DNA from 2 places in the Shewanella sp. 0m-8 genome. Region 1 is predicted to be linked to the other one. Evidence: predicted binding sites of a transcription regulator. Region 1 holds the regulator's gene; the other holds the start of a gene.
The links. Region 1 encodes ArgR, which controls arginine synthesis, uptake and breakdown. Its sites were predicted from a motif close to ANTGAATANNTATTCANT; they were not measured.
Positions count from the first base shown of each region.

Region 1 (16,641 bases):
ATTTTTAATTTCTAATTTCTTTTTAAACAAATAGTTAAAAATAATTATATGAAATAATCATAACTTGATTGCAATCTAAGTTCATACTGGATAAATTGAATGCAGTATCGCAATTGAGAGATCTGTATTCATAGGCTAGACGGAGCTAAGTATTACCATGTATTACCAAAATGATGATGTTCGAATTAATAAGATAAAAGAGTTGTTACCTCCAATTGCTATTTTGGAGCGATTTCCCGCAACACAGAACGCATCAGCGACCGTATTTAATGCCCGCGAAAGCATACATAATATTTTAGCGAAGAAAGATGACCGCCTATTAGTGGTTATTGGGCCGTGCTCTATTCATGATCCTGTCGCAGCACTTGAATACGGTAAGCGTTTAGTTGAACTTAGAGAGCGTTATAAAGACCAGCTAGAAATCGTGATGCGAGTCTACTTTGAAAAGCCACGCACCACGGTGGGGTGGAAAGGTTTGATCAACGACCCCGATATGGATAATAGCTTCAAGCTAAATGATGGTTTACGTACCGCACGTAAGCTTTTGTTAGACTTAAACAACATGGGCTTACCTACCGCGGGTGAGTTTTTAGATATGATCACGCCGCAGTATGTTGCCGATCTCATGTGCTGGGGGGCAATTGGTGCACGTACTACCGAGTCTCAAGTACATCGCGAATTAGCATCGGGTCTATCAAGTCCAGTGGGTTTCAAAAATGGCACAGATGGCACAATTAAGGTGGCGATTGACGCTATTGGTGCTGCAAGCGCGCCGCATCATTTCTTATCTGTGACTAAGTTTGGCCATTCGGCTATTGTTGAGACCAAAGGAAATCCTGACTGTCATATTATTTTGCGTGGTGGCAAAGAGCCAAACTATAGCGCTGAGCATGTTGCTGCGATTAATAAGCAATTAGACAAGGCAGGTTTAGCGAATAACATCATGATTGATTTTAGCCATGCAAACAGTAGCAAACAGTTCGAGCGCCAGATGTTGGTTGGCGATGATGTTGGAGCGCAAATGGCTAATGGTGATACGTCTATCTTTGGTGTGATGGTTGAAAGTAACTTGGTTGAAGGGCGTCAGGATCATATTGAAGGGCAGTCTCTTTGCTATGGTCAGAGTGTGACAGACGCTTGCATTGGGTGGCAAGATAGTGAAAAGCTGCTGGCAACATTGAATGATAGTGTTGTTAAGCGCAGAGTCGCTTAATTTACAATACAAAAAAGGAGGCATAGGCCTCCTTTTTTGAACGAGTAATTTATTCAATTAGCTTCGATTAGCATTACTTCTTACCTTGCTCAAGTAAGTACTCATTGGCTTTAGCTAAGCTGCCAAACGAAGTAATTAGATTGTTTTGACCCTTTTCCTGAATTTCCGGATTTCCTGATTGAGTCATCATCCATATCCATGTTTGGATGAGTGGTAAGGGGGGATATTTTGGCTGGGATGAGTCAAGCATGTTTGCATCCTTTATCTAGTTAACTTGAAAGAGCTGTAGTTGGCTCTTAACCTGTCACTCTTCGTTTTATTGCGCAGAGAGTAGCAAATTCTTTTCTTTGGGTTAACAGAATTTGCGTTAATTCGTACAAGTTTGTCGAAAAACGTGCAAACTAACCCATTTAGAAAGCCACTCCTTTAGCCTAGTAAGGCTAAAGTTGCACGATAACATAGACAGTCGTCAGAGTCTGTTAACTTTTTTGCTACATTAATGGCTTTTTAATAGTACTTAAGATCACTCGCTGATTGTCATTTAAATGAGTCGTGGTCAGTGGGTCAATTGTAAATTTTCTTTGGGATAAAAAATGCGCCCCTCTCTGTATTTTGATGAACCGATTGGCAACATAAATTGGCATGTTCTGCGTATGCTATGGCCATATTTAATAGAATTTAAACAAAGGGTTGGCCTGGCATTACTGTGTTTAGTCGTAGCAAAACTTGCCAGTGTTGGGCTGCCTTTTTTACTTAAGGCGCTGGTGGATGGGTTATCAAGTACGTCACCGAAAGAGCTTGTGGCAGTCCCTATCTCATTAGTTATCGCCTATGGCGGTATTCGATTACTCAATACCATTATTTCGGAAGTAAGAGACACCCTATTTGGACGGGTAACCGAGCGTGCAATTAGGCGATTAGGCATGGCAGTCTTTGAGCACCTACATCGTTTAGATATGGCGTTTCATTTAGAGCGTAGGACCGGGGGCTTATCTCGAGATATTGAACGAGGCACCAGCGGCATGAGTTTCTTGATGCGATTTATGGTGTTCAATATTGTACCGACGATTTTAGAGATCATTTTGGTTGTAGGGATTTTATTTTATAACTATGGCTATGCATTTGCTGGCGTGACATTACTGTCGGTTATCGCCTATGGCGCCTATTCTATCGTGGCTACCGAGTGGCGTACTGGCTACGTTCGTGACGCAGCAAAAGCAGATTCAATCTCTAGTACACGGGCGATCGATAGTTTACTTAACTATGAAACAGTGAAGTATTTTAATAATGAGCAATACGAAGCTAACCAATATGATGCTGCATTGGCGCAATGGGAACAGGCTAAGCGCAAGAATCGCTTATCCCTGTTTGCGTTAAATGCGGGGCAAGCTTGTATCATCTCAGTTGCGATGACATTGATGCTGGGCATGGCGGCCTTCGATGTTGTTCAAGGCGATATGACCATAGGTGACTTTGTGTTGGTTAACGCTTTTATGATGCAGTTATTTATTCCGCTTAACTTTTTAGGATTTGTGTATCGAGAGATCAGAGGCGCATTTGCCAATATTGAGCGTATGTTTGCTCTATTGGACAGGGCTCCTATGATTAACGATGCCGCGAATGCCAAAGCTCAAGCACTAACGCAAGGGCGAGTATCATTTGAAAATGTAAGCTTTCAATATGACTCTCGGACTATTTTAGATGATGTCAGTTTTACCATTGAAGCGGGCCAAAAAGTGGCCATAGTTGGTGATAGTGGCGCGGGTAAGTCGACCTTAGTTAAATTGCTATTTCGTTTTTACGATGTGGTTGGTGGGCGAGTCTGTATTGATGGGCAGGATCTTCGCAGCGTTACTCAAGACAGTTTGCGGCAGGCTATTGCTATAGTCCCTCAAGATACGGTGTTATTTAATGATACCTTGATTGAAAATGTGCGTTATGGTCGACCAAGTGCCACTATGGAAGAGGTCAACAGCGCGATAAAGATGGCGCATCTCAGTCAATTTATCGAAAGCTTACCCGAGGGTGGTCAAACTCGAGTCGGTGAGCGAGGCTTAAAATTGTCGGGTGGGGAAAAGCAGCGCGTCGCAATAGCCAGAGCCATATTGAAAAAGTCGCCCATTTTAGTGTTTGATGAAGCGACTTCCTCATTAGATAGTCATTCGGAGCAGGCAATCTTAACGGCACTGAAGGAGGTGGCAAAAGGCCACACGAGTTTAGTCATTGCCCATAGACTTTCAACTGTGGTTGATGCGGATAGAATCATAGTATTGAGTAAGGGCAAGGTTGTCGAAACCGGTAACCATAGTGATTTACTTGCGGCTAACGGTCTTTATGCTAATTTATGGCGAGTACAGCAAGAATCAGGTCGATAGAGTTGATTGATTAAGAAAAGCCTGTTTCGGGTTCAGCATAGGTTCAGTTTCATATGTCTATAATTGAACATAATTTAACGGGAAGCTAATGCAGAAGGTCACAATGAAAAATATACCTATACTGGCCCAGATTGAAGGGCAAGAGAGTAAAGTAAATACTGACTGGCTTGCGATTATGGCAACGCTAAAAAAGCGCGGGCTAGAAAATGATGAACTTGAAGTAGCGTATTTTGAATTATGTGCTGGAATGCGAGTGACAACCCGTGGCCTAAGTCTCGCGAAGGCTGCGCCTGTCGCTTCGTTACCGGGCTTATTGCATGAGCCTAAATTCTCGGCTCGAGATTATGCAGGCATGCTGAGCGCCTAAAAGTGTAACTTACCAATTTTCCAACCATCACAAATGAGTTTAGGTTTTGGAGAGGGATCGGATATCTGGGTTAACCCTATGATTTTTCCCTCTATAAAGCAGATGTACTCTCCTTCTATCACAGTCATTCGCTCACAACTGCTACAGCTAGATGAAAGTGATCTATTGTTTGGCTGTGTATTTAAGTTGCCCATATCTGATCTCCAGTAAGCGCTAGCTTGTCTTTAGCTCATCTTTTATTAAGCTAAAGCCGTATTTGAACATTGTCATTGGTTAAAGCAAGCAGCAATGGCGTATGATAAAGCAATCGCTGATCTGCTTTGGTTCACTTTTAAAAGTAGTGGGTTAAGTTTTGCGTTGTTTGTTGTGAGTATTCTTTCAGCGCTTACTCTTCCTGATGGTCACAAGATTTTGCATAAACAAGACTTTATTTGTGTGACCAAGATTGCATTTTTAGTGCTTTTGTGAGGAAGGTATTTAATCACTTAAATACAAATATACCAAGCCTAATTTGTTATATTTCATTTTGTCTTTATATCGTCTTTATATCGTCTTTATATCGTCTTTATATTGTCTTTATATTGTCTTTATATTGTCTTTATTTTACCCTCATTCTGTCTTTATTTTGTTTTCACTTTGAATAGGGGCTCATCGGTTTTATTGCTGAGTAAGCTAGCCCTTTAATCTATAAAAGGTTGGCCAAAGCGGGTCTTTAACAAACTGACCTTCCCCGTTGTTGAAATGCGTAATTGATATAACTCACCATAATTATCCTCATCTATCTGCTGCACTAAAGGGCCGCCTAACGCGTTAATGATTAGGGGCACAGTATTGGAATGACCAGCGATAAGGCTATTGCCCGGTGAGCTACGCACTAAGGATACAATGTCATTTATGTGGGTTTTAATCCCTGATTTTACTTGAACGATTTCGACATCCAAGCCTCTTTGAAGCGCTATAGGAGCCAGAGTTAACTGCGTTCTTTGGTAGTTTGACGCGATGAGTTGTGACAAGTCTACATCAGCTAAAGCCTCTGTTAGCGCCTTGGCTCTGATACTGCCCTGTTGACTGAGTTCGGGATCGCGAGAACCATCATCACGCTTTTCTGCATGCCTAACCAATACGATGATTTTTGCCTGATGGTCTGCTTTAGGTTCAAGCTTTTCTTGGGCGTAGCAACTAAAACTTGTAGTGATAATCGCTAAGGTGGTTAGCGTTATTGCGAGGGCTTTCTTTGCCTGAATCATCGACTACCTACTGAATTAACGTCTAAAATTTCGAATTAAAAAATCACTTTCCCCTAGGAGGAGCAAAGGTATAGAGGGTCTGCTTGTATGAAATTACAACAGTCTTTAGATTAATCTTTCTGAAGTTAGAATAAAAGCTTATGCTCAATTAAACGAAAGGGGAGTGTCTTATGTGGATAGAAGGGCAAGTTATTGAAAGATTAGATTGGAGCGATAAACTGTTTTCGCTCAAAATTAAAGTTGATATTGGTGACTTTATTGCTGGGCAGTTCATTAAGCTTAGTCGCATTGTTGACGATAAAAGGATTGGACGAGCCTACTCGTTAGTTAATCCACCAGGTTGCGATTATATCGAGGTGTTAGCCGTTGCCGTCGATGATGGTCAACTCTCTCCAAACTTACAGGCATTAGAAGTCGGTGATGTTATTGATGTCGCTACTAAAGCGACCGGCTTTATGACCTTAGATGAGTTGCCTAAAGATGAAGAGCAGGGCAAGCATTTGTGGTTTTTAGCGACTGGCACAGCAGTCGGACCTTTTATCTCCATAATGGATACCCCTGAGCCATGGCTTAACTATGAAAAACTGGTGCTGGTATATGGTGTACGAGAAGGGAAAGATTTGGCCTATCTTGAGCACTTAAAGCGATTTGAACAAACTTATCCTGAACGGTTTCAGTTAATATTGTCGGTAACTCGTGAACCATTTGATGGCGCATTAACTAAGCGGATCCCAGATGTCATTGTAAGCGGTGAACTTGAAGCTAAAGCAGGCTTATCCCTAAGTGCTACTGAATCCCAGGTGATGATCTGTGGTAATCCAGGAATGATTACAGAGGCGCAGCAGGCGCTGAAAGACAAAGGACTCACTAAAAACCTACGCCGTGCACCTGGGCAGATAACGGTTGAGAAATATTGGTAAGCGGCACTGTTAGCATCTCGGCCACAAGGATCGTTTAATCAGTATTTGTTAATTTAAATGCATGTAAGTTAAGTGTTTACTGATTTTTATCAATTTTAGTTTTGTTTGTTTAAATCGCTCACAATGACTTGCTGTTTCTTACCAATTTGATTACCATTAACGCAATTGAGAATTGTTATCACTATCAGTTGGTGGTCGCAGGGTAGCACTTGAAGGGAGAAGCGTAATGAAAATAGTAAAGAGTCTTGCTGTTATGGGGCTTGCATGTATTGCATCAATAGCAAATGCATCTGAAAGACTGACGGTATATTCCTATCGCCAAGCTTTTCTTATTGACCCCATATTGGCTGACTTTACTAAAGAGACTGGCGTTAAAGTTGACGTGGTTTTCTCAAAGAAGGGTATTGCTGAACGTATGATGCGTGAAGGGCGTTTATCTAAAGCCGACATAGTGCTGACATCTGACTTTTACCGTTTGATGGAGTTAGTAGAAAAAGATTTAGTTGCTCCAGCAAACAGCGATACCTTAAAACAGAATATCCCTGCAAAATACCGTTCACCAGATGATGAGTGGTATGCGCTCACAATGCGAGTGCGTAATATTTATAGCTCTAAAGACAGGCTCGGCAAACTTGATATCAACTACGAAGATTTAGCGGATCCTAAATATAAAGGTAAAATTTGTACGCGTAGTGGTAAACACCCATATAACGTTTCTCTTGTGGCTTCAATGATTGCACATCACGGTGAGCAAGAAACAAAAACCTGGTTAGAGGGGTGGAAGGCCAATTTAGCCAGAAAGCCACAGGGAAATGATCGCGCACAAGTTAAAGCGGTAAGCGAAGGTATGTGTGATCTCGCGATTGGTAACAGTTACTACTTAGGTAAGATGTTACAAGATCCTAAGCAAAAAGCTTGGGCTGATGCCATAGAGATTAACTTCCCTAATCAAGACAATTATGGCTCCCACATTAACGTTTCGGGTATGGCGCTGGCGAAATATTCCAAAAATAAACAAACTGCACTTAAGTTGATGGAGTTCTTATCTGGTGATAAAGCCCAGCACACTTACGCTGAAGTGAACTTTGAATATCCAGTTAAAGCCAACGTCGCACCATCTAAGATAGTAGCTTCTTGGGGAACGTTTAAAGCTGATGATTTACCTATCTACAAATTAGCTGAATATCATGGCGCAGCGATTAAGTTGCTTGATGAAGTGAAGTTCGATCTGTAATTGATGGTGAAAATATTTAAGGTTGGGCTAACATATTCGGCGTAAACTCAATTATTGAGGTTAATCAGATAGGTTAAAGCCTCTAGGCTAACTCTCTAGAGCAACTCTACTTGATTAAGCTCTCTGGATTAAGCCTCTAGATCAAGCCTCTAGATTAAGTCTTCTAGAAAAGCCTGCTAAGTGTGTATATAGTCATATTCGCAGTGTGTTAGTTCCAACAATTGAAATACCATTGAACCTATCTATCGAGATAGGTTTTCTTATTTTTGGCTAAAATTTTTCACGTTATATGTAGGTAGTAAAGATTATGGTTTTAGGCTTAGCCAAGGGCTGGTCTGTAGCAAGTTATACCTTGGCACTATTGATTGTTATGCCACTTATTGCACTTATCGGTCAATCATTCTTGCCTGATGGTTCTGTATTTACCCATCTATTTGATACTGTATTACCCACCTACATCAGTAATAGCCTGTGGCTGATGTTTTGGGTCGTTATTGGCTCACTTATCATCGCGGTCCCAGCCGCATGGCTGGTGGCTAAATGTCATTTCCCTGGGCGTCGAATTTTTCAGTGGGCGTTACTGCTGCCTTTAGCCATGCCAGCTTATGTCGTGGCCTATGTTTATACCGACTTATTTGATTATGCTGGCCCTGTGCAGCGCGGCTTGCGCACATTTTTTGGTTGGCAAACACCTCAAGACTATTACTTTCCAGAGGTACGCTCATTGGGCGGCGCTGCCATTATGTTGTCGCTCGTGTTGTTTCCGTATATCTACTTACTGGCACGAACGGCTTTTATGGAGCAATCCGCTAGTTTAAGTCAAGCAACAAGAGTGATGGGCTGTGGGCCTTGGAAAAGCTTCTGGCGTTTAAGTTTACCTATGACGCGTCCAGCATTGGCTGTTGGTGCGGCATTGGTTGCTATGGAAACAGCGGCAGATTTTGCCACCGTAAGCTATTTTGCCGTGCCAACATTGACTACGGCTGTTTACGATACCTGGTTTGAATATGGCAGCTTAGCAGCGGCTGCAAAGCTTTCAACCATTATGTTATTAGTGATTTTTGCCATGGTGGGTTTTGAGCGTTTCGCGAGGCGAAAACAAAAGTTGTTTCAGAAACAATCAACGCCAGGCGAACTCGATATCTATCCTCTGACCGGGCTGAAAGCTCTGGCTGCAATGAGTTACTGCGCAGCCTTACTCTTTGTCGCTTTTTTACTGCCTTTTATTATATTAGTGCAGTATGCCTATGGCTATTTTGCCGAAAGCTGGAATCAAGAGTTCTTTGAATATAGCTTTAATAGCTTATGGATAGCGGTGGTGGTGAGCTGCATCTGTGTGGCTATTGGTATTGTGTTGATGTTCATTCGTAGGGTTAGCCCTAGGCGGGCCGATATTCTTCCTTCTCGCTTAGCATCAACGGGCTATGCTCTGCCAGGTACCGTGTTAGCCATTGGGATCTTAGTACCTTTTACCCAACTCGATTTTGCAATCAATGATATAGCCGAATACTTTGGCTTTGAGGGCCCAGGGCTCATCTTAACGGGCAGCAGCTTTATTATTGTGTGCGCTTTTTGTATTCGCTTTGCCGCAATTGCTATCGGCAGTATAGAAAACAGTTATAAACGGATCTCCCCCTCACTGGATATGGCGGGGATCACTATGGGCCTTAAGCCATTAGGACTTTTACGACAGGTGCATATTCCTCTTCTGAGAAAAGGTATTTTTGCTGGCTTATTGCTGGTATTTATCGAATGTATGAAGGAGTTGCCTGCAGCGTTATTGCTAAGGCCGATAGGTTTTGAAAACTTAGCCACCTATGTTTTTCAGTTTGTATCTGATGAGCAGCTAGAGCACGGGGCACTGGCTGCGATTGTCATTGTATTAGTCGGTCTTATTCCGCTTATCTACCTAAATCGTTCCTTGGAGCATGATAATTAATATGGCCACATTACAAGTACAACAGGTTGTTAGCGACTACCAGGGGCAAGTCGTTTTAAAGGGCCTAGATTTAACCGTTGAGAAAGGTGAGATTGTCGCGTTACTTGGTCCAAGCGGCTGTGGTAAAACCACTTTGTTGCGCGCAATTGCGGGGCTTCAGGCGATTACTCATGGCCAGATAATCATTAATAATAAAGTCGTGGCATCCGATGATTGTTTTATTCCTAGCGAGCAGCGAGGCGTTGGGATGATTTTTCAGGATTATGCGCTTTTTCCTCATTTAACTGTGGCTGATAATATTCTTTTTGGTTTACGAACTCGTGATAAAGCAGTCAGGCGATCACGTTTAGAAGAGATGTTAGCGTTAGTCAAACTCGAAGGATTGGCGAAACGTTACCCCCATGAGTTATCGGGTGGTCAACAACAAAGGGTCTCAATCGCAAGAGCGCTGGCTTATAAGCCTGAAGTGTTATTGCTCGATGAACCGTTTTCAAATATTGATGCCAAAGTACGCCGTGAAATGATGCTCGAGATCCGCGATATTTTGAAAAAGCATAATGTTAGTGCGGTTTTCGTGACACACAGTAAAGATGAAGCGTTTGTATTTGCAGATAAGCTAGCGCTATTTAATCACGGTGAAATCGTGCAGTGTGGTGATGCCGAAGGCTTATATTTAGCGCCATCAGATAAATATGTCGCAGATTTTCTAGGAGCGGGGAATTACCTTAAGGCTGAAGTCATTAGTGACTATTGCATTGCCACTAGCATTGGTGAAATCGTGAGTGAAAGTTTACTTAAGCTGCCAGTCGGTTCCACGGCTGAAGTGCTGCTAAGGCCTCAGCACTTATTATTGAAAGCGGATGCTAACGGTGTTGGCGAAGTGATTGAGCGACGCTTTTTAGGAAATATCTGCCAATATCAAGTTCAGGTCGATGAAACTGTCATAGAGATCCACAGTCCGCAGCGAGACTTAGTACTTGGCCAGCGGGTCGCTATAGCGTGTCAGAACCATAGTTTGGTTTTGTTCTAGTTAAAAGAGTTTAATCACTCAGTCCTAGTCGCTTAATCGTTAAGCCATCACCGCTTACAGACGCGTTTTAGTTATTTTACATGTGAGATAATGTGAGCAAAGTAGATTTTCTTGCTTGCTTAAGTTGTAGTTAGTTCAAGGAATTGACTATTGATTTTAGTTATTGTGCGTCAGTTAATGATATTAATCACTAAAGTTGTCCATAATGTTGCCGAAAATTAATTATGCTAAGGGTTACTTATAATAATGGATAGTCAGGTTATGCCTCGTGAACAGCTTGGAGTTTGTGCAGAAGGAAACTTGCACAGTGTCTACTTAATGTTTAATGCTAATGATAGTGTTGAGTCTGACATGCGCCCTTGTGTGGCGAATGTGGCTCAGTATATTTATGAATTAGCAGATCAATATTCTGATAGTGCCTTTAATGGTTTTGTTGCCATTGGTGCTAATTATTGGGACACCTTATACCCCCATGCTCGACCAGAAGAGCTAAAACCTTTCCCTGCGATGAATCGAGGTAATCGAGATGCACCGGCTATCGAGTATGATTTATTTGTGCATATCCGTTGTGATCGTTTTGATATTCTGCACTTGGTGGCTAACGAAGTTAATCAAATGTTTGAAGGCTTAGTTGAACTCATTGATGAAGAGCGTGGCTTTAGATTCATGGACTCTCGTGATTTGAGCGGCTTTGTTGATGGCACCGAGAACCCTAAAGGACGTAGTCGTCAGGAAGTTGCATTAATCGGCGAGGAAGACAGCCGTTTTAAAGGCGGAAGTTATATTCATGTACAAAAGTTTGCCCATAACTTAAGTAAGTGGAACCGTCTGCCAGTCAAGAAGCAAGAAGATGTTATTGGGCGTACTAAAGCGGACAATATCGAGTATGCATCGGCTGATAAACCGCTTACGAGCCACATTAAGCGTGTTAACCTGAAAGACAGTGAAGGTAAGTCTATGGAGATCTTAAGGCAAAGCATGCCTTATGGTTCAGTTAAAGAGCAAGGCTTGATGTTTATCTCTACTTGCCGCAATTCAGTTAATTTCGAAAAGATGCTAGAGAGCATGGTGCATGGCGATAGTGAAGGCAACCATGACCATTTAATGCATTTTACTCAAGCATTAACTGGTTCGTCATTCTTTGCGCCATCATTAGACTTTATGATTACAGCGGGCTAATTCGCAAGGTTTTACTGACTCATAAAAAACGCACAGTAAAGTGCGTTTTTTATTGGGCGTAACAAAGTGAATTATTCGCGCTAAGCTTCGTCTTTATCCCAATAATTGGTGGGGCGTTTGGCGTAAACTTCGTTGACAGATTTTACTAGCACCTTGTTATTTTCTGGGTATACAACTACGTCATGTATGTCTCGGTTACCAACGACCAGAAAAACAAACTCTTGCTCACTATGATTGACGAGTTTATGAGACACACCCGTGTCAGCGTTAAAGCAGATATATTCTCCCTGACTAAAAGGGTGAGGCTCGCCGTCAATGTATAGCGTCGCTTCGCCATGCATCGCGTAGATATGCTCTTCTTCTTTTGTATGGTAATGGGCAACAGCTGAGGACTTACCTGGCGCTAAGCGTTCCATGGTCACGCCAATTTTTTCTCCACCGGCGGTATCGCCAATGTGCTTTTGCTCGCTGGCATACTGATCTTCATGCTGCCAAGATTCCCAGCATATATCGTTGATATTTATTATTTTACTTTTATTCATTATTTGCCCTCGACTAACAGTACTGTCATTGAGGATTATAACGATTATTGCTCGAGAGAGAAGCTGCTATTCAATATATTGTATAAAACATAGTGTTTCATACAGGGGGCATTAAGCTAAATGATTGGGTTACGGTGCAGAGCCTAGGTAAACGGTCGAGTGATGGAGGCTGATTATGCAACAAACAAAAAATGCTGTAGCCCTGAGGGTACAGCATTTAAAAAAATCGTCGCTTTATGTTTAGTCGGCGTAATTAATCAGCATAATTAAACAGTGACTTAACTGTCTCTAGCGTGTCTTCAATGCTATGGATACTAGATGGACAGATGAAAATCGTATCATCACCAGCAATAGTCCCCAAAATACCCTCAGGCTTACCTATTGAGTCGAGCAGACGCGCGATTAATTGCGCTGCACCAGGGCTAGTTCTGACAACAATCATGGCTTGGTTATGGTCAACATCCAGTACCAGGTTTTTAAGCGGGCTTCCGGCAGTAGGAACGCCAAGCTCTGCAGGAAGGCAGTATACCATCTCTTGCTTTGCGTTACGGGTTCTAACCGCGCCAAACTTACTTAGCATACGAGAAACTTTAGATTGGTTTATATTGCTAAAGCCTTCTGCTTGAAGGGCGATAACAATTTCACTTTGAGAGCCAAAACGCTCCTCTTTTAAAATAGATTTGAACGTCTTAACTAAATCATCTGGGCTTTTACTAGCTTGCATATATTATTATTCTTTATTCAAAAAAATCTGCTTTATCATGAATATTTTCGCCGTTTTTGTCAATTGGTATTCGTTTTTTTGAATAAAAATTCATTAATAAACCCAGTTAGACTCAATGATTCAACTTAAGTTAGAATGATTATTCTAAATTTTGTTATGCTAATTTATTATGGTTTTAGCTCTGTATCGCTGATGTACACTCACTTTACTCATTTACCATCTTACATTAGCGTTCTAGATTATATTCAACACGACTAAGGGATAATTGAATTTTTTTTGTGAATCCAGTACTGTTGCGGCATTGGAAAGGTGGATCTAAATCACAAAAATCTGAGAATTGACGGAGATCATTATGAAAGTTGCTGTACTTGGTGCTGCTGGTGGTATTGGCCAGGCGCTTGCCCTACTGTTAAAAACTCAATTACCTGCGGGTTCAAAATTGTCGCTTTATGATATTGCCCCTGTTACGCCAGGTGTTGCGGTTGACTTAAGCCACATCCCTACTGCGGTAGAAGTAAAAGGTTTCGCTGGTGAAGATCCTACTGCTGCACTAGAAGGTGCTGATGTTGTACTTATCTCTGCGGGTGTTGCTCGTAAGCCGGGTATGGATCGTTCAGATCTATTTAACATCAATGCAGGTATAGTTCGTAATCTAGTTGAAAAATGTGCCGCGACTTGCCCTACGGCATTAATCGGTATCATTACAAACCCTGTAAATACAACCGTAGCCATTGCTGCTGAAGTATTGAAAAAAGCGGGTGTTTACGACAAGAACCGTTTGTTCGGTGTTACAACGTTGGATGTTATCCGTTCAGAAACGTTCGTTGCTGAAGCAAAAGGCTTAAACGTTGCAGACGTTAAAGTTAATGTTATCGGTGGGCACAGTGGAGTGACGATTCTTCCGCTGCTGTCACAAATTGAAGGCGTAAGCTTTACCGATGCAGAAGTTGCAGCATTAACGACACGTATCCAGAATGCGGGTACGGAAGTTGTTGAAGCTAAAGCGGGTGGCGGTAGCGCAACCCTATCTATGGGGCAAGCTGCATGTCGTTTCGGCTTATCACTTGTTCGTGGTCTTCAAGGTGAAGCAAATGTGATTGAATGCGCCTATGTTGATGGCGGCAGTGAGCATACTGAGTTCTTTGCACAACCTGTTGTACTTGGTAAGAACGGTGTTGAGCAAGTCCTTGCTTATGGCGATGTAAGCGCATTTGAAGCGAATGCTCGTGACGCTATGCTAGATACACTAAAGGCTGATATTGTGCTGGGTATCGAATTCGTTAAATAAACGATGACTGACCTCTTGTGGGTCATAATAAAAAAGGAGCCTTAGGCTCCTTTTTTGTTTCTCAATGGCATCAAGGTGCTAATTTAAAGAGAATAATTAGTTACTTCGCTCTTAGTTACTTCGCTCTTAGTTACTGCGTTGAGTTGCTATTCTCGCAAGCGAGATGAGCGCTTCTTTATAATCGGACTCTGGAATGATGGCCAGTGCTGCAATGGCCTTGTCAGACTCCTCGATAGCGCGCTTCTCTGTGTACTCCAATGCACCACAGTTTTTAAGTGCGGCAAGGATCACCTCGATATGCTCAGTTCCGTCACCTTTCTCGATAGCTTCACGGATAAGCGTCTTTTCAGTGTCGTTACCATTTGCCATAGCAAAAATAAGCGGCAGTGTAGGCTTACCCTCAGCTAAGTCGTCACCGATGTTTTTACCTAGCTCTTCTGTTTCTGCTGTGTAATCGAGAAGATCGTCGGTTAACTGGAATGCTGTACCTAAATACTTACCGTATTCAGCCAGTGCGGTTTGCACCTCAATAGGGCTGTCTGCGAGCAAACCTGCAAGGCGAGTAGCGGCTTCAAATAGCTTGGCTGTCTTGCAATAGATGACGCGCATGTAGCTGTCTTCTGTGGTGTCAGGGTCATTACAATTCATCAATTGTAGGACTTCACCTTCCGCGAGCACGTTTGTTGCGTCAGCGAGGATCTCTAGCACGTCTAGGCACTTGAGTTCCGTCATCATTTGGAACGAGCGGGTATATAAGAAGTCACCGACTAATACACTAGCGCTATTACCGAATAGGGCGTTGGCAGTTTTTCTGCCGCGTCGCAACATCGACTCGTCAACAACATCATCATGTAAAAGTGACGCGGTGTGAATGAATTCGATAATGGCTGCTAATTTAAGGTGAGATTCACCTTTATAGTCAATGGCGCGAGCTGCTAGAATAGATAGCAGAGGTCGCAAGCGTTTACCGCCACCGTTAATAATGTAGAACCCAAGTTGATTAATTAGGGCAACATCTGACTCTAGTTGTTTATAGATCAGTTGATTGACAGCTTGCATATCGCTATCAGTCAATTGACGAATGGCGTTTAAATCCATAAGTAGGCTCTAGTTCTTGTTGGCTGCTGAGTAACATTGCAGCTCAATTAAGGCTTAATGTTATAATAATTGGATTCTACCTAAATTTACGGTACAAGACAGTAGTTGTAGATGAATGTGAGAGTTATTTGGGTCTTTTTTTATTCTAAGTTAATTAAGGCTTGTCAGCAGCCTGTTCTTAGCGTAAACTCCGCGACCATTGTCATTAAAGCTTTTATAGCACCCCTGCATCAAACAAATATGTTTTGAGCGGCGTGTTAGAAATATCGGAGTAAAATAGCTATGTACGCTGTTTTTCAAAGTGGCGGCAAGCAACATCGCGTTGAAGCCGGCCATACAGTTCGTTTAGAGAAATTAGAAGTCGCTACAGGCGAAACTATCGAATTTGACCAAGTTCTTTTGGTTGCTGATGGTGAAACTGTACACGTAGGTGCACCTTTAGTTGAAGGTGGAAAGGTTGTTGCTGAAGTTATCAGCCACGGCCGTGCGGAGAAGGTAACTATTGTTAAGTTCCGTCGTCGTAAGCACCACGATAAGAAGATGGGCCATCGTCAATGGTTCACCGAAGTTAAAATTACAGCTATCAACGCTTAATTAGGAGAATAACTCATGGCACATAAAAAAGCTGGCGGTTCTACTCGTAACGGCCGCGATTCAGAAAGTAAACGTCTTGGTGTAAAGCGCTTCGGCGGTGAATCAGTTCTAGCTGGTAACATCATCGTTCGTCAACGTGGTACTAAATTCCACGCTGGTGTTAATGTTGGTATCGGTCGTGACCACACTTTATTCGCACTTACCGATGGTAAAGTGAAGTTTGAAGTTAAAGGTCCACAGAACCGTAAGTTCATCAGCATCGAAGATTAATTCTTAGCTCAGCTAATAATTAATATTAAGCCCCGCCATTGGTGGGGCTTTGTTTTTTCAAAATTAAGTAAATTGTGTTTTGGCGACTAGAATCGTTAAGAGTATAATTCTTTCATTCTGTGGTGCCAGGAGTTGGTATGAAGTTTGTCGATGAAGCTATTATCCGTGTAGAAGCCGGAAATGGTGGCAGTGGTTGCGTTAGCTTTAGACGTGAAAAATATGTTCCTGATGGTGGTCCTGATGGTGGTGATGGTGGCGACGGTGGTAGTGTTTATCTACAAGCCGATGAGAACCTTAACACACTGATCACTTTTCAGTTTGAACGCTTCCATATTGCCGAGCGCGGTAAGAATGGTCGTGGACGTGATTGTACCGGTCACGGCGGTGAAGACTTGATCCTTAAAGTGCCTGTAGGTACTCGCGCTATCGATAACGATACTGAGGAGTCACTGGGTGACTTAACCACTCACGGGCAAAAATTGCTTGTGGCTAAAGGTGGTTTCCATGGTCTAGGTAATACTCGTTTCAAGAGTAGTACTAACCGTGCGCCAAGGCAGAAGACGTTAGGTACCGACGGTGAAGTGCGTAGCCTTAAGCTGGAGCTGTTATTGTTAGCAGACG
Region 1 is NZ_JBRIMB010000002.1:86,475-103,115, reverse strand. It holds gene aroG (3-deoxy-7-phosphoheptulonate synthase AroG) at 158-1,213, shown strand; gene ACVBIO_RS01645 (hypothetical protein) at 1,287-1,463, opposite strand; gene ACVBIO_RS01640 (ABCB family ABC transporter ATP-binding protein/permease) at 1,807-3,588, shown strand; gene ACVBIO_RS01635 (hypothetical protein) at 3,692-3,955, shown strand; gene ACVBIO_RS01630 (histidine phosphatase family protein) at 4,636-5,202, opposite strand; gene ACVBIO_RS01625 (ferredoxin--NADP reductase) at 5,373-6,122, shown strand; gene ACVBIO_RS01620 (Fe(3+) ABC transporter substrate-binding protein) at 6,349-7,356, shown strand; gene ACVBIO_RS01615 (ABC transporter permease) at 7,664-9,295, shown strand; gene ACVBIO_RS01610 (ABC transporter ATP-binding protein) at 9,297-10,325, shown strand; gene ACVBIO_RS01605 (Dyp-type peroxidase) at 10,572-11,504, shown strand; gene ACVBIO_RS01600 (cupin domain-containing protein) at 11,585-12,046, opposite strand; gene argR (transcriptional regulator ArgR) at 12,300-12,770, opposite strand; gene mdh (malate dehydrogenase) at 13,123-14,058, shown strand; gene ispB (octaprenyl diphosphate synthase) at 14,185-15,156, opposite strand; gene rplU (50S ribosomal protein L21) at 15,439-15,750, shown strand; gene rpmA (50S ribosomal protein L27) at 15,766-16,020, shown strand; gene cgtA (Obg family GTPase CgtA) at 16,158-16,641, shown strand, end outside.

Region 2 (16,641 bases), on a different contig from region 1:
TTTCTCTGGTGCTATCTAACTCGAGTATCGCAGCGACACAATCAAAACCCGCAACCGAATTTACCAAAACAGAAAATGCTGCCGTCCTTAAGGCACTGCCCTTCAGTGACAAACAAGATTTTATCAATGCGCAGCGTGGGTTTATCGCCAAACCCGACACGGTCACCATTAAAGATGCACAGGGCAACATCGTCTGGGATCTAGAACAATATAAAAACTATATCAGTATCGATAAAGAATCCCCTGATACTGTGAACCCTAGTTTATGGCGTAATTCTCAACTTGTAATGCAACATGGTTTATTTGAAGTCACTGACAATATTTACCAAATTCGCGGGTTCGATCTAACCAATATCACTTTTATTAAAGGCAAAACAGGTTGGATAGTCTTCGACCCTCTCATCTCACCCGAGACAGCCAAAGCCGCGCTTGATTTTATCAATGAACAACTAGGTGAGCGCCCCGTTGTTGCTATCGTCTATAGCCATAGTCATATCGATCACTATGGCGGCGCAACCGGGATTGCAACGGCAGAAGATGTTGCCTCAGGCAAGGTACAAATTATTGCGCCGGAACACTTTACCGAACATGCAGTTTCAGAGAATGTGATTGCAGGTAACGCTATGGGGCGGCGCGCAGTATATATGTACGGTGCCTTACTGCCTCGTAATGCTAAAGGAGGTGTCAATGGTGGCCTAGGAATGACGGTGTCAACAGGGCTTGCGGGCCTATTACTGCCAAGTCATGAGATCACAAAAACCGGTGAAAAGCTCAACATTGATGGCGTTAACATGGAGTTTCAGCTCACTCCAGGTAGTGAAGCACCAGCCGAGATGAATACCTGGTTCCCAGACATGAAAGCACTATGGATGGCAGAGAATTCCACTAACACCATGCACAATATCCTAACCCTACGTGGCGCTCAGGTGCGAGATGCATTGATCTGGTCAAGCTTTCTGGACGAAACCATTGATACCTGGGGGAACCAGGCTAAAGTGAAGTTTCAAAGTCACCACTGGCCAGTATGGGATAGTGAAAATATCATTCCATACTTTAAAAAGCAGCGTGATATCTACAAATTTACCCATGACCAATCTGTTCGCCTAATGAACCAAGGCTATACAGGTGAAGAGATCTCCGAAATGATAACGCTCCCTGCGGAGCTTGAGCAAAATTGGCCAACGCGCGGATATTACGGCACCTTACGCCATAACAGTCGCGCGGTATATCAAAGGTATATGGGCTGGTATAACGGTAACCCTTCGAACCTCAATAACCTACCGCCAGAAATGGTTGCAAAAAAGTATATGGAGTTTATGGGTGGTGAGGCCGCGGTGCTCAAGAAAGCACAGGTTTCATTTGATCAAGGAGAGTATCGCTGGGTCGCAGAAGTGATGAAGCATGCAGTATTTGCTAATCCTGACAATCAAGCAGCTAAAGAGCTGTTAGCCGATGCTTTTGAGCAGCTTGGCTACCAAGCTGAATCAGGCCCTTGGCGCTCAGTGTATTTACAAGGTGCTTATGAGCTGAGAAACGGCGTACCATCAGCTGGAGGTACGCAAACTGCAACGCCTGATACCATTAGAGCGATGACACCAGAAATGCTGTTTGACTTCTTAGCGATAAGGCTTGATTCAAGCAAAGCTGAAGGTAAGTTACTCAATATCAATATTGATTTTACCGACCTTAACAGCAAGTACACGCTGACATTAGAAAATGCAGTGCTGCATCATAGTAAAAATCAAGTCGATAACCCCGATGTGGCTCTAGAGATGTCAATGAAAACGATGAACAGTATTCAACTGAAAGAACTCAGCTTTGATGAGGCGATTAAAAACGGCGATGTGAAGATCACTGGGGACAAACAGCAGTTTAAAGCGTTTCTCGCTATGCTAGATGATTTCAATTTCTGGTTTAACGTGGTTACGCCATAAGGTGCTAGGTCATCTTAGGCACCTTAGTTGAACAGCTAAGGATGAAGGTTTTTCGTCCTTAGCGCTTCTATGAGCACTGCTATCTTGTTATTGGATCTAGCAGTGCTTTTTGCCGTAACACACGCTTTATGAGTGTAAGCTAAATGAAAAAGCGATATGTATGCGTTAGATGTGTGAACCAGCATATCTGGGCTGATGGCTTTTTCATTTGGCTATTTAATCTAGCTGTTTAATCTAGCTGTTTAATTTAGCTTTCCATTTAGCTTGCCCACTTCACGAGTGCCATCTTGTAATCAGATAAGCTAGGTTTGTCCACACCCTGTGATATACTTGACCTCAAGAGACTTTTTCCATTCTTTTTTCGGTAATATTCGGTAAAAAATTTCACTAATGACACACTAGATATCACCCAAACTAGGCTTAAGTTTGTGTTGCTATTTGTGTCACTTACATAGTGAAATCAACGTAAATAATCCGCTGTTAACCGGGAAAAAGAAAAGCAATTACCCTCATAAGGAATGTACGTAAGCGCTTATTATGAATGATTTTTATAAGGTATATTAATTAGATGGCATTATTAATCGACGACAGCTGTATCAACTGTGACATGTGTGAGCCAGAATGTCCGAATCAGGCGATTACTATGGGTGAAGAGATCTATGAGATTGACCCTATACTTTGCACCGAATGCGTCGGTCATTATGACAAGCCAACCTGTATCTCGGTTTGCCCTATCGACTGTATTGCTGTTGACCCAGACCACAAAGAATCAGATGATGAGCTATTAATTAAATACCACATCATCACAGGTAAGCCTGTCGAATAAGCCTAGTGTTACTGATTAACAATGGAGCCTAATGGCTCCATTTTTGTTTTTGGGCGAGTCAATTAAGTATCACGTAAAAACGTCCGCCGACTAATGACTTCATTGAGATGACAGCGTAAAATCTCGCCTCACTCATTACCGTGCTAGCTCAATTTAACTTAAGTTAAATTAGGTTGATTCAAGTTAACCTAATTGAGTTTAGCGCTCGTTTATCCTTGCCAAAAGTTGTTAAATGCCCATGTACTCAGCTCAGCAATGCTTTACCGCTTTCAAATCACCTATCGATAGCTATGAGCTGCCAAAACGTTTTACCTTTCCCTTTTACTACCAGCCACACCCACTGTGTTTGTTGGCCGCGAAAGAGTTGCAAACCTATTTAAGTTCGCAAACAGACTGGCAGCATAACTTTGGTTTAGATAATAGTTTTGAGAATGGCTCAGACAATAGTTTAGACAATCATTCAAATAATGGTTTAGGCGATGATAAAACCGAAGCTATTGGCAAGATGTTTGGAGTATTACTCGTTCGTAATAAAAGCGGGGAGCTTGGTTATTTAGCCGCGTTTTCTGGAAAATTAGCCGAGCAAAACTTACTCAATGGCTTTGTACCACCGGTTTTTGATATGTTGGCCGAAGAAAGCTTTTTTCATGCAGGGATGCAAGCACTTAACCTGTTAACTGAGCAGCTCAAAGTCGCTGAAAGTAACCCTAATATTTCAATATTAACCACTGAATTAGCCACATTACGCCTTCAGGCTGAGGGCGAGTTAGAGGCTATACGAGCGCAAATTATTGAAAATCGCAAAGTGCGCAAATTACGCCGTGCTTGCGCTGAAAAAGAGCAGAATCAAGCTGTACTTAACGAGCTTAATATTGAGTTAGGTAAAGAGAGTGTCGCCGAGAAATTTAAGCTTAAAGCGGTAAAACAGGACTGGGATAGTCGATGCCATGAAGTTTCAAGCCAACTCAATAGTCTGCTTGATGAAATAACTCAAATAAAAGCGACGCGCGCCCAGCAGTCTAACCGTTTACAACAACAGATCTTTGCCCAGTATCAATTTTTAAATCAAGCTGGCGAGCTTAAAGATCTCAACCAGATCTTTAAAGATAGCCCTACGCAGCAACCGCCAGCGGGTGCTGGTGAGTGCGCAGCGCCTAAACTGCTGCAATTTGCCTTTAGTCAAGGCTATACACCATTGGCAATGGCGGAATTTTGGTGGGGAGCATCACCAAAGTCTGAGATCAAGCAGCATAAAAACTTTTATGGTTCTTGTCAGGGAAAGTGCCAACCCATTTTAAGCCACATGCTTGCAGGCATTGAGATGGATGCCAATCCTTTACTCACCAATCCTGCCGAAGGCAAATCTATCGAGATTTTATACCAAGATGAAGCGATGGCAGTGGTTAATAAACCTGCCGAGTTTCTATCAGTACCGGGTAAGAATGTGACTGACTCTGTTTATGCCCGCATGAAATCGATGTTTCCTCAGGCGACAGGTCCGCTGATTGTGCACCGCTTAGATATGTCCACTTCGGGCCTTATGGTCATCGCGCTAACCCGTGACGCCAATAAGTCTCTGGCGCAGCAGTTTATTGCACGAACAGTTGAGAAACGTTACGTGGCACAGGTAGCAGGACAAGTACAAGGTGATCAAGGGGAGATTAGCCTGCCTCTTAGGGTAGATCTCGATGACAGACCGCGCCAATTGGTGTGCTATGAGCATGGTAAGCATGCCCACACCCTATGGCAGGTAAAATCTCGCAGCGCGAAACACACCATGCTATATCTGTACCCTCACACGGGACGGACACACCAGCTGCGGGTGCATTGTGCCCACCATGATGGCTTACATCTGCCCATCATTGGCGATGACCTTTATGGCTGCAAAGCGAATCGATTACACCTCCATGCCCAAAGGTTGGTACTTAATCATCCTGTGACTAAGGAGCGCTTAACCTTTGAGGTCGAAGCCGACTTTAGCTTAGAGGCTTAATCTTTTGCTTGAGATGATGTGGGTTAATCTAAATGTTTAACCCACATGCTTATCTATGACGTTATCTATGCCGCTCTCTAATCTGCTGGACGAAATAGTTTCTAAATCCTTAAGCCAAAACTCGAACGCTTAACTCACATCTAACCCAGAGCTTGGTTTATCGGCTCTAATAAATCGCCTCAAACAAATAAACTCAAACAAATAAACTTAAACAGTTTTAAATGAATAAGTTCAAACAAAGAGCCCTAACAAATAGCGCTAACGAATGAGCGCTAAAAAGTGAGTCATTTATGCAAAGCTCGGCTGTGCTTTGGCCTGTAAAGTTTGTAGCGCCTGCGCCAACTTTTCAATTGTCACTCTAATGGCAGCAGGCATAGCATCAAACTCAACACTTAACAGTAAGTTTTTCACCTCGAGCCCAAGCTCGGTATCGCCTTCAATGCAAAGCTTACGTTGGAAAAACAGTGTATCTGGATCTTCCTTAGCCGCCGCGATTAATAACAGCTCTTTAGATTGACCAGTAAACGTCACTTCAGCATCTTGTTGCGGTCGTACATGCCAACATTCATCAAACGTCACTTCGAAAGTTAACCCTAAATCTTCAATATTAATCGCAACCCAACGGCCCGCTAAAAAGCTCAATTCATCGTCTTCAGCTTGCTCTGAAAGTAATAAACCTAAGATGCGTTTTAGTAGCTCAGCCTTCATCGCAAACGGCACAATGGCTAATGGGCGAGCAATAACTTTAGGCCCAATTTCGAGTATTTGTTGCGCTAACTTATGAGGAAGAAAACCTTGCATGTAAAAATGTATCCAAAATGTGGCAAAGAAAGGAATATTACCTAGATTTTATGATCACAAACCTGTTTTACATCAAAAATTTGATCTTCATTCCCTTTTAAACTCCTGTTTCATTATTTTTGGAGCAACTACATGGAACTGCTGTGCCCCGCGGGAAATCTCGCTTCACTGAAAACCGCCCTAAACTCAGGTGCAGATGCGGTCTACCTGGGCCTGAAAGACGACACCAATGCGCGCTCGTTTGCCGGATTGAACTTTACACCTAAGAAGTTACAGCAAGCCGCCGAATACACTAAGAAATGTGGCAAAAAGATATTTTTAACCATCAATACCTTTCCCAAGCCTGGTGAAGAAAGTCGCTGGTATCAAGCGATTGATCTTGCTGCTGACACCGGTGTCGATGCGTTAATCATGGCTGATTTATCGTTACTCGATTATGCACACAGTCGCTACCCTCACCTTCCTTTGCATCTATCGGTACAAGCTAGTGCAACTAATTTAGGTGCACTGAAGCTGTATAAAGAAGAGTTTAATATTGAACGTGCGGTATTGCCGCGAGTGCTTTCAATGAAGCAAGTACGCGATCTTGCCAAAGTGACACCCGTCGATTTAGAAGTGTTCGCCTTTGGCAGCCTGTGCATTATGGCCGAAGGCCGTTGCCACCTATCTTCTTACGTCACAGGACAATCGCCCAACACTGGCGGCTCATGTTCACCCGCTAAGCACGTACGTTGGCAGGAGTCTGGCAGTGATCGGCTGACATTGCTAAACGATGTATTAATCGATAAATCAGGTTTAGATGAGCAGATGGGCTATCCGGTTGTTTGTAAGGGCCGTTACACCACAGCTGAAAACAGTAAGCCAAGTCATATTCTTGAATCGCCCACCAGCCTTAACACTTTAAGCTTGCTGCCAGAGCTGGCTAAAGCCAATGTGGTATCGCTTAAAATTGAGGGACGCCAGCGTAGCCCAGCTTATGTTGAGCAAGTCACTAAGGTGTGGCGCGCAGCTATCGACAGCTATATGTCTGCACCTGAAAAGTACCAAACGCAGCAGTCTTGGGATCAGGCGCTAGCAAAAGTATCTGAGGGGCAAACCACTACTCTTGGCGCTTATGAGCGTAACTGGCAATAAGGATTAATGATGAAAACGTCACTCGGACCACTGCAATATTGCTGGGAAAAAGAAAAAGTTAATGCTTTTTATCAGCAGGTTGCACAAAGTAATATCCCTTTAATTTATTTAGGCGAAACCGTATGTAGTCGCCGTCGACAGCTTAAGTTTGCAGATTATTTAGCATTAGCTCAAATGCTCAGAGAGTCTGGCAAACAAGTGGTACTTTCAACGCTTGCGCTGCTCGAGGCGCCATCTGAATATACCGAGCTACAAAAACATGTCGATAATGGTGAGTTTATTATCGAAGCCAATGACATGGGAGCGGTGCAAGCAGCCAAAGAGCGTAACTTACCCTTTGTTTGTGGTCCAACCGTCAACAACTATAACTTTGCAACGCTAAAGAAACTGCATCAATGGGGCATGCAACGTTTTGTGATGCCGATTGAACTGTCTAAAGAGTGGTTAACCAACGTTATCGAAACGGAAAAGCCTATCCCTTTTGAAGTGGAAGTCTTTGGTCATGGCTATTTGCCACTGGCTCACTCTGCACGATGCTTTACCGCTCGCCAGTTGGGACTGCAAAAAGATGATTGCCAAATCGTGTGTTTGTCCCACTCTAAAGGGTTACTCGCACAAACCATGGATGATCAACCTCTGCTTCGGCTTAACGGTATTCAAACCCAATCAGCAAGCTTAATTGATCTATCCAATGAAGTTGAGCAGATGAAACAGATGGGAGTCGACTATTTTAGAGTATCGCCACATAGTCTAAAGAGCATAGAAATCGCAGAAAATATCTTGCTGCAACCAATAGCGGATAAGGACTCATCTTGTAACGGCTATTGGCATCAATCAGCCGGATTTAGCCAAGTTCCAGCGCTATAAGCAACAATTTGAAAATGAGTTAACCCCATAGTGCTAATGAAAGGTTTTTTTCAGATCCTTAATCACCAAGGCACTCCAGGTTAAGAAGGTGGCTACGCCAATCCATTGCACGACGGCGGGCCACCACATTTCAGGGCGAAAGGGAGCGAGTAGCATCTCATTATAAAATGCGCCATCACCTTCTGTTAAATCCAAGCTAAGTAGAGGCAGTAACAGAAATGCACTCATAGACACAAATGCAACCAATGCACTTATCTGGGTCAAAATAGAGAATCTAGCCTCTTTCGCCATCAATTGAAAACCGATGTAAGACACCAGACTACAGCAGCCAAAAATAAAGAAGTATTTGATCGCGATAATATGTAGGTGGTAGACATTAATCGGAAAAAGACCTGTCGCAGCAAAGGCTAAATAGGTCAGCCCAAGACTAATGAAAAAAGGGTAACGCCAAACTGAGTCGCCAAGTTGCAGGCTCAGTAAGCAAAATAGCACTACACACAGGCCACCAAAAAACAGCCCACCATTGACGATAACGGCATAACGAGAGTGTCCATAACTGCCTAGCTCACTCAATGTGTGGTTTAAAAAGCTATATCCCTGACCGTCAAAGTGCTCGAACATCACAATAGATAGCACTAGGCCTAGTACTTGGCCAAAAATACCCAGCATGCCAAACCTAAACGCTAACCTTGACACTTTATTGTATTTATTAACGAGCATAGTTACCTAATTAACCTCTTTATTAACGTTTATTAATGTATATCGAATTGGCTTACTGTAACGAGGTCTAGCTCAGAGTTTTAATAAACATTTATGACACAGAAATGTAACGCATTTGTTATTTTTATAGCCTGTGAAACAGAATATCAAGCTCTTTGCTAAAAACAATCCAAAAATCATAGGATAAAAAGATTTTAAACCCAAAAAGTTAGCTTAAATCAGTCAACAAACTTGTTATTCAAAAAGATATACAAAAAATTACATCCGACAATTTAAACAAGTGTATTAATGAGATACCCTACAACATTGTGTTAATGCATTGCTGTGGAATTGCGATGCTTTTTGCTGTCACTCGGAATAATAATGACAAGAAAACAGGTAAGCCTTATCAATCAGGAAGTTAAGTTAACCCCGACAGATCAACTCATATCGACCACTGATAGACGCGGTGTTATCACCTACGTAAACCAAAGGTTTATTGAAGTGTCAGGCTTTAGTGAAACAGAGCTTATCGGCAACAATCATAATATGGTTCGTCATCCAGACATGCCCAAAGCAGCATTTAAAGAGATGTGGGGGAAATTAGAAGCAGGTATATCCTGGCGCGGCGTGGTTAAAAACCGCTGTAAAGATGGTCGATACTATTGGGTCGATGCATTTGTTTCGCCCTTATTTGAAAAAGGTCAGCTCATCGGCTATCAATCGGTTCGCATGGCGGCAAGCCCCCAACTCACCAATAAAGCCACAGAAATCTACCAGCGTCTCAATCAAGGTAAACGTGTCGATGACCCCATCAGCTTAGCCAATAAGAGATTGCTCTCAGCAATCTGTGCAAGTACAGGGCTATTGATTGCCGGTGCAATATGGGGCTGGGCGGTCATCATTGCAGGCATCATCTTAATGGCCGTCAACCTAGCCATTTTTTATGACGAGGCGTTTAAAGTACCTGCAAGATTAATGAAGATGAAACAAGAGTACGACTCTATCAGCCGCTTTATCTATTGTGGTCGTGACACTTCATCTTTACTCGATTTTCAACTTATGATGAAAGATGCCAAGCTACAAGGCGTGCTTGGTCGTTCACAAGACAATGCCGAGCATATTGAAGATATTGCGAGCCAGCTAATAGCTGCGGCACAGCAAACCCATGTAGGTCTAAATCTTGAGAACCAGCAGATAGAACTTATTGCCAGTGCCACCGAAGAGATGGGATCGACAATTAGCGAAGTCGCTAAAAATACCCAATCAACTTCTGAAAGCATTCAGCAAACCTATCAAGTCTGTCACGATAGCCGCGAAATGATGCAGCAAAATGCCGTCAGCATTAATCACCTTTCAAACTCTGTTACTCAAGCAGCAGAAAATGCCCACCTATTAAATAAAGAAGCTGAACGCGTTGCCAGTGCGATGTCTGAAATTGACTCCATTGCAGAACAAACTAACTTGCTCGCACTTAATGCGGCAATCGAAGCCGCCCGCGCCGGAGATCAAGGTCGAGGGTTTGCAGTGGTTGCCGATGAAGTCAGAGCGCTATCGAGTCGCACTCAGCAATCAACGACCAGCATATCGAAAAGCGTCGATAAAATGTTTTCCATGCTAACCGAATGGTCAAAGCAGATGGATAACAGTAAATCTAAAGCATTATTATGCAGCGAAGATGCCGAAAAATCTGCTAATAAAATCGATACCATCTATCAATCAATGAAAGAAATTCAAGCTTTAGCGGTACAAAATGCGGTTGCGGCCGAGCAACAAACCTTAGTTGTTGGTGAGATTAACCAAAATATCACTCAAATTAGCCAGGCATCGAGTGAAAACCTATGCGCGGTTAATCTAGTTGAGGCCTCTGTTAAAGAGTTAAAGTTCAATGCAGAAAAAGCAAAATCTTTGAGAAAAACATTTAGTTAAACCTTCTGCAAAAGCCCATTTTGCCGTCACAAAATAAACGTGACGGCGAAAACGGCACACGACAAATCAACATCTGCGCATCATTTGCAAACATTTGTTTTAAAAAGAGTTAACCGCAAAAAAGTTTTGTGCTTTTTTGCAAACTTCCGATACAATATAAATAATCATATTGAGCTAATAACTATTCGCCCGTAGTGAATTACACTACATAATAATAGAATGGTGTTATTAAGATATTTTATGGCGGTTCGCTCGCCAACTAACAGTTGAATGGATATTCAATAACTTATCTGTTTATGCATAGACGTCTGTTTATTGTCATTAAGCAAAATCTCGTTATTTAGGGTGTTAATTAAAGTGTCAGAAAAACAAACCCACAATATTAAAACAATACTCACATTTATCGTGCCATCTTTGATTGGTCTATTGCTGTTTATGATGCCAATCAGTTATCAAGATGCCCTCACGATCCCTATCGCGATCATCTCGAAAGGATTACAGAATCTATTGAGCGGTGTAATCGTTGCAATGGTGACATTTGTGGTTATCTTCACAGCGATTGCTTCGCTTCTGACCAAAGTGTTTCAGCCACAATTTATTGTTAAACATCGTTTTCTTAACTCGTTATTTAACGTCAGCCCTATCTGGTTAGTGGTGCGTTTACTTGGCGCAATCTTTATCACGCTAACCTTCTTTGGTGTTGGCCCTGAGGCCATACGCTCAGGCGGAACCGGGGCGCTGGTTCTAAATGACCTATTACCTGTGCTTTTTTCAGTATTCTTATTTGCAGGTATGTTGCTGCCACTACTTCTGAACTTTGGTCTTCTTGAGTTATTGGGCACCATGTTAACCAAGGTTATGCGCCCTATCTTTAACCTACCAGGTCGTAGTGCTATCGACTGTCTGGCGTCATGGTTAGGCGACGGTAGCGTCGGGATCTTGATGACCACCAAGCAATATGAGGCTCGCTTCTATACCCAAAGAGAAGCGGCTGTGATTGGTACCACTTTCTCAGCGGTTTCAATCACCTTCTCTCTCGTTGTGATCTCTCAGGTTCAATTGGAGCATTTGTTCGTCCCTTTCTACCTCACGGTGTGTCTTGCCGGTTTTGTTGCCGCGATAGTGGTACCTAAACTGCCACCACTTTCTTGGAAGAAAGACATCTATATTGATGAGACGCCTCGTCACTCTGATGATGAAATGATCCCTGAAGGCTATAACGTATTTACTTGGGGTTTGCATCAGGCACTTAATAAAGCGTCTCAAGCTGGCGGTGTTAAGCACACTTTGATTGATGGCGTGAAGAACGTCGTTGATATGATTTTTGGCGTGATCCCTGTGGTAATGGGCATTGGTACTATCGCCTTAATGATTGCCGAATTCACCCCAATTTTTGAATACTTAGGAATGCCTTTCATTCCACTGCTTGAGCTATTACAAGTTCCTGAAGCAACAGCCGCGTCAAAGACGATTATGGTTGGCTTTGCAGATATGTTTATCCCTGCAATTTTAGCCAGTTCTATTGAATCAGATATGACGCGCTTTATTATCGCAACCTTGTCTGTGACTCAGCTTATCTACATGAGTGAAGTGGGTGCATTATTGATTGGTAGTAAAATTCCGGTCAACTTCCTTGAGTTGTTTGTCGTGTTCATTCTTAGAACATTAGTGACGCTACCTGTTATTGCAGGTGTGGCTCACCTTATTTTCTAACTCTCACGACATTAAGTAAAAAAGGAGCGAATTATCGCTCCTTTTTTTGTGCTTCACACCGTAGCCAATTCTTGTCATAAATTCGCCACAAATCGTTCATCAACCAGTCAATAAGCCGTTCTAGTCTAACTGCAAGTCATCGTTTACATGGCAAGCCAATGAGCAATAAGCCCAGAGAAAAAACACGCTTAACCTCCACCTCATCAATCAGCCCGATCCCCCCCGTAACGACTCAGCCGAGTTTCAATGCCGTATGGTTATCTGATGTGCACTTAGGCAGCAAAGACTGTAAAGCTGAGTACCTTTTACAGTTACTTAAACACATGCAGACTGAGTCTTTATACCTTGTTGGCGATATCTTTGATATTTGGGCATTGAAGCGACGGGTTTATTGGCCTGAATCCCATAATCTCGTGCTGCAACAACTGCTTAAAATGGCTAGAGATGGGGTCAACATTGTTTATATTCCAGGTAACCACGATGAAGTATTAAAGCCATATAATGGTTTTCACCTTTGGGATTTATCCATTGCGGCCGAATATATCCACACCGGAGTTACTGGCCGAAAGTTGCTTATGCTGCACGGCGATCAGTTTGACTCAGAAGTTTGCATAGGCCGCGCTTACGCAAAGCTGGGCGATCACCTATATGACCTCTTACTGCTTCTAAACCGTGGGCTACACAAGCTCCGCACGTGGTTTGGCTACCCATACTGGTCCTTAGCCAGTTACGTCAAGCTACGTATCAATAAAGCCCAGCAAGCCATTAACGACTATCAGGCTGCAGTTGTGCGCTACGCTAAACGCAAGCGTGTCGATGGTGTTATTTGTGGTCATATTCACCAACCTGCCCTGTGCATCAACCAGCAGCTCCTTTACGCCAATGATGGTGATTGGGTGGAGAACTGCACCTTAATAGCTGAATCCCTACAAGGCGACATTCAACTACTGAAATGGAATGAAACCACTGCAGAGGCTGAACTGATCCAGTCTTACTCTTTTGACGATAACCAGAAAGCCGCTACCCAGCAGCGTGTTGCTTAAGCCAGTTAAGCGAAGTTAATCAAGTGAACTCAATTTAGGTGAACTCATGATATTTACCGTCGACAATGTAGTAGAACAAAAGCTGCCAAAAATTAATAAAACCCCCTGGTTATCAACACCGACTAAAGCCATGCTGCGCTACCTATTAAACGAAAAAGAGTGTAACGCTATCGCTACACAGTTTTCTTATTTAACAGGGGTGGACTTTGTTGAGCAAGTACTTGCCAGCTTTAACTTTAATTACTCTGTACCAAACAGCGAGATTGAAAATATCCCCCATGAAGGTCGCGTAGTGATTTATGCCAACCACCCTATTGGATCCCTCGATGCCCTTGCCATGATAAAGCTCATCAGCAAGGTCAGACCCGATATTAAAGTGGTTGCCAACGAGTTATTAATGGCACTCGAACCCATGCATTCGATACTGCTTCCAGTACGCAATATGACGGGCGGAACCCCAAAGCTACATCTAGATAATATCCATCAACACCTTAAAAATGAGGGAGCGGTATTAATTTTCCCCTCAGGTGAAGTGTCACGCTTACGCCCCCGTGGTGTAGTGGATCTTCACTGGCATTCTGGCTTTGTTAAAATAGCCAAAGCTTGCCAAGCGCCATTATTGCCCATGTATGCTGATGCTAAAAATTCGGCTGTTTTTTACGGCGCATCAATGATCTACAAACCGTTAGCAAGCTTACTCTTGATCAAAGAGATGTTTAAGCAAGCTAAGAAAACCATGCCCATTCGTATCGGCGAGCTAATCCCCAAAGAAGTCGTAAACAGCACCGACTTTCCGTTAAAAACCAAAGTGAAACTCCTGAAAAACCACCTCTATCGCATAGGCAAAAACCGTAGCCCTTTGTTTAGCACTCAAAATGCCATCGCCCATCCTGAACCACGTGCAGAACTGGTGGCGGCATTACATCAATGTGAGCTGCTCGGTGAAACTCAAGACAATAAAAAAATCTATCTGTATCAACATAAACAAAGCAGTCCAATTATGCGTGAAATTGGCCGCCTTAGAGAAATCGCCTTTCGTGCCGTTGGCGAAGGCAGTGGTAAGCGCCGTGATACCGACAAATACGATGCCTATTATCAGCACTTAGTCTTGTGGGATCCGAGTGTACTCGAAATCGTAGGTTCCTATCGTTTTGCCGGCGCTAAAGAGGTGCATCAACTGCAAGGGGAAGATGCCCTATACAGTCAGTCTCTATTTAATTATCACGATAATTTCGCGCCCTACTTTGAGCAAGGATTAGAGCTTGGTCGCAGTTTTGTGCAGCCTAAATATTGGGGTAAGCGTAGCTTAGATTACCTATGGTTTGGCATTGGCGCATTTTTAGTTCGTAATCCACAATACCGCTATCTATTTGGACCGGTCTCCTTGAGCGATCAAATTCCGGAGCGCGCCAAAGAGCGTCTGATCCATTTTTATAAAACCCAGTTTGCCTGCGAGCAAGCACTCGCTCACTCCTACAGCCCATTTACTTTTGGTGTAAACCGCGAAATAGAGCTTGAACAAGGCTACTCTCATTTAGACTACACAGAGGGCTTTAAACAACTAAAGCTAACAATGGCAAGCATGGACAGTGCCATTCCAACACTTTTTAAACAATATGGTGAGCTGTGCACTCAAGGTGGGGTAACGTTTCTCGATTTTGGCATTGATGTCGAATTTGGTGATTGTATCGATGGCTTAGTGTTAGTTGACACTCACAAACTTACCGCTAAGAAACGTAGTCGCTACTTGGATTGCCACCGACCAGAGTTACAACTTGGCGATGAGATAAAATGAGTCTTAACTTAGCGACTAATTTAGCCTGTGAACTTAACCCACTAATTTAACTCTGTGGGGCTAACAAGAGACAAAAAAGCCAGTCAACAAGGACTGGCTTTTTGACGTCTGTTAATATGGAGGTTAACTCTATTTCGTTTAAGCTAGATAGCCCAGCCGCCCATATAAAATGCCACTAAACCAACGGTAATAGCCAGTACGCCCGGCTTTATTTGACGCCATTCACCACTACATAGTCGGCCAATAACTAAGGTCACAAAACCCAGCATAATACCTGTCACAATGTTACAACTAAGAATGATAAATACCGCACAGGTTAATCCGGCCATAGCATCGACTTTGTCGTTAAAATCAAGCTTAGTCACGTTACTTAACATCAATAGTCCCACATACATTAGCGCTGGCGCTGTTGCGTATGCCGGTACTAAGTAGCTTAATGGTGCAAGAAACATCATCAGCAGAAATAACACACCTACAATCGTGGCCGTTAAACCCGTCTTGCCGCCAGCTGCGGTACCCGCAGCAGACTCGATATAAACAGCCGCTGGAGCGCCGCCAACGGCACCTGCAAAGATACTGCTTACAGAATCAGAGGTTAACGCCTTACCGCCACCAATAATATTGTCTTTGTCATCCAGCAGCTCAGCTTGGCCAGCTACGGCGCGAATGGTACCTGTTGCATCAAAAATAGCGGTCATCACCAATGCCAGAACAATCGGTAACACGACTGGATTTAATGCACCCATGATATCAAGCTGGCCGATAAGCGACTCATCAGACATCAGATCAGGAAAAGCAAAAAGCCCTTGATACTTAACACTTGGGTCGAATACTAATCCAAATACCGACAGTGCAATAATCACCAACAAAATACCGCCCGGCATGCCGCGGCGCTCAAGGCCTATGGTTGCTGCCAGACCGATAATGGTCGCGATAACGGGGAGACTATGGATATCACCTAGCGCAACAGGTAAACCTGTATCGTTGGCAACAATCAATTGCACGCTGTTGGTGGCAATCAGCAATAAGAATAAGCCGATACCAATGCCTGTACCGTGAGCAATGCCCTTAGGCAGATTAGTCAGTACCCACTGACGAACACCTGTGACACTCACAAGAGTGAACACGATACCCATCAAGAAGATAGCGCCCAACGTGACCGGGATTGAGATCCCCTGGCCAAGCACCATGCTAAAGGCGGTAAATGCCGTCAGTGAAATTGCGCAGCCGATAGCCATTGGCAGGTTTGCCCACAAGCCCATTAGCAAGGAACCAAATGCCGCAATTAAACAGGTGGCGATAAATACTGCACCAGTGTCGAATCCCGCAGCACCTAACATATTCGGTACGACAATCACCGAATACACCATAGCAAGAAACGTCGTTAAGCCCGCGATCACTTCACGTCTTAATGTGCTTCCACGGGCTGATATTTTGAAATAGCGATCCAAGACAGAATCGGTAGGAGTAGCAGAGCTTGCAAGAGTCTGTTCAGACTTCATAGTAGTGATACCTTTTGATCTCTTAAATAGGGTTAACCAATTGAGTTCAATTGGCCACTTGGCTATGGCAGGAAGAGCCCCGACTAAAAATGTCGGGTGAGAGATCCACCTTATGTATATTAAAACGAATATTTACACAAAGTGACCTGCGAGCAATATGCCTGGTAAAATTTACTTTTACCAACACAGCCGTTGTTGGCGCGGAGTTTACAGCAATCAACAACGGGGAAATAGTTCACAAAGAAGATTTTTGATTCGTATCAACAAAAAATATGCCAATCGCGATTCATATGAAGGCTTTTCAGGTCGAGGGCGCTAAAAGGTAAAAAGTAACACTAAAGACTTAATTGTTAGTGTTACTCATTCATGCCAAATAGCACGACTGCTTATCGGCGACGTTTATTA
Region 2 is NZ_JBRIMB010000049.1:9,186-25,826, reverse strand. It holds gene ACVBIO_RS17915 (alkyl/aryl-sulfatase) at 1-1,934, shown strand, start outside; gene ACVBIO_RS17910 (YfhL family 4Fe-4S dicluster ferredoxin) at 2,503-2,760, shown strand; gene ACVBIO_RS17905 (pseudouridine synthase) at 2,999-4,753, shown strand; gene ubiT (ubiquinone anaerobic biosynthesis accessory factor UbiT) at 5,042-5,554, opposite strand; gene ubiU (ubiquinone anaerobic biosynthesis protein UbiU) at 5,687-6,688, shown strand; gene ACVBIO_RS17890 (U32 family peptidase) at 6,698-7,555, shown strand; gene ACVBIO_RS17885 (DUF998 domain-containing protein) at 7,589-8,224, opposite strand; gene ACVBIO_RS17880 (methyl-accepting chemotaxis protein) at 8,639-10,183, shown strand; gene ACVBIO_RS17875 (YjiH family protein) at 10,541-11,896, shown strand; gene ACVBIO_RS17870 (UDP-2,3-diacylglucosamine diphosphatase) at 12,055-12,939, shown strand; gene ACVBIO_RS17865 (GNAT family N-acyltransferase) at 12,986-14,734, shown strand; gene ACVBIO_RS17860 (NCS2 family permease) at 14,878-16,236, opposite strand; gene ACVBIO_RS17855 (DEAD/DEAH box helicase) at 16,623-16,641, opposite strand, start outside.
Region 2: the regulator ArgR is predicted to act here: its motif matches at 10,449-10,466, upstream of ACVBIO_RS17875 (YjiH family protein).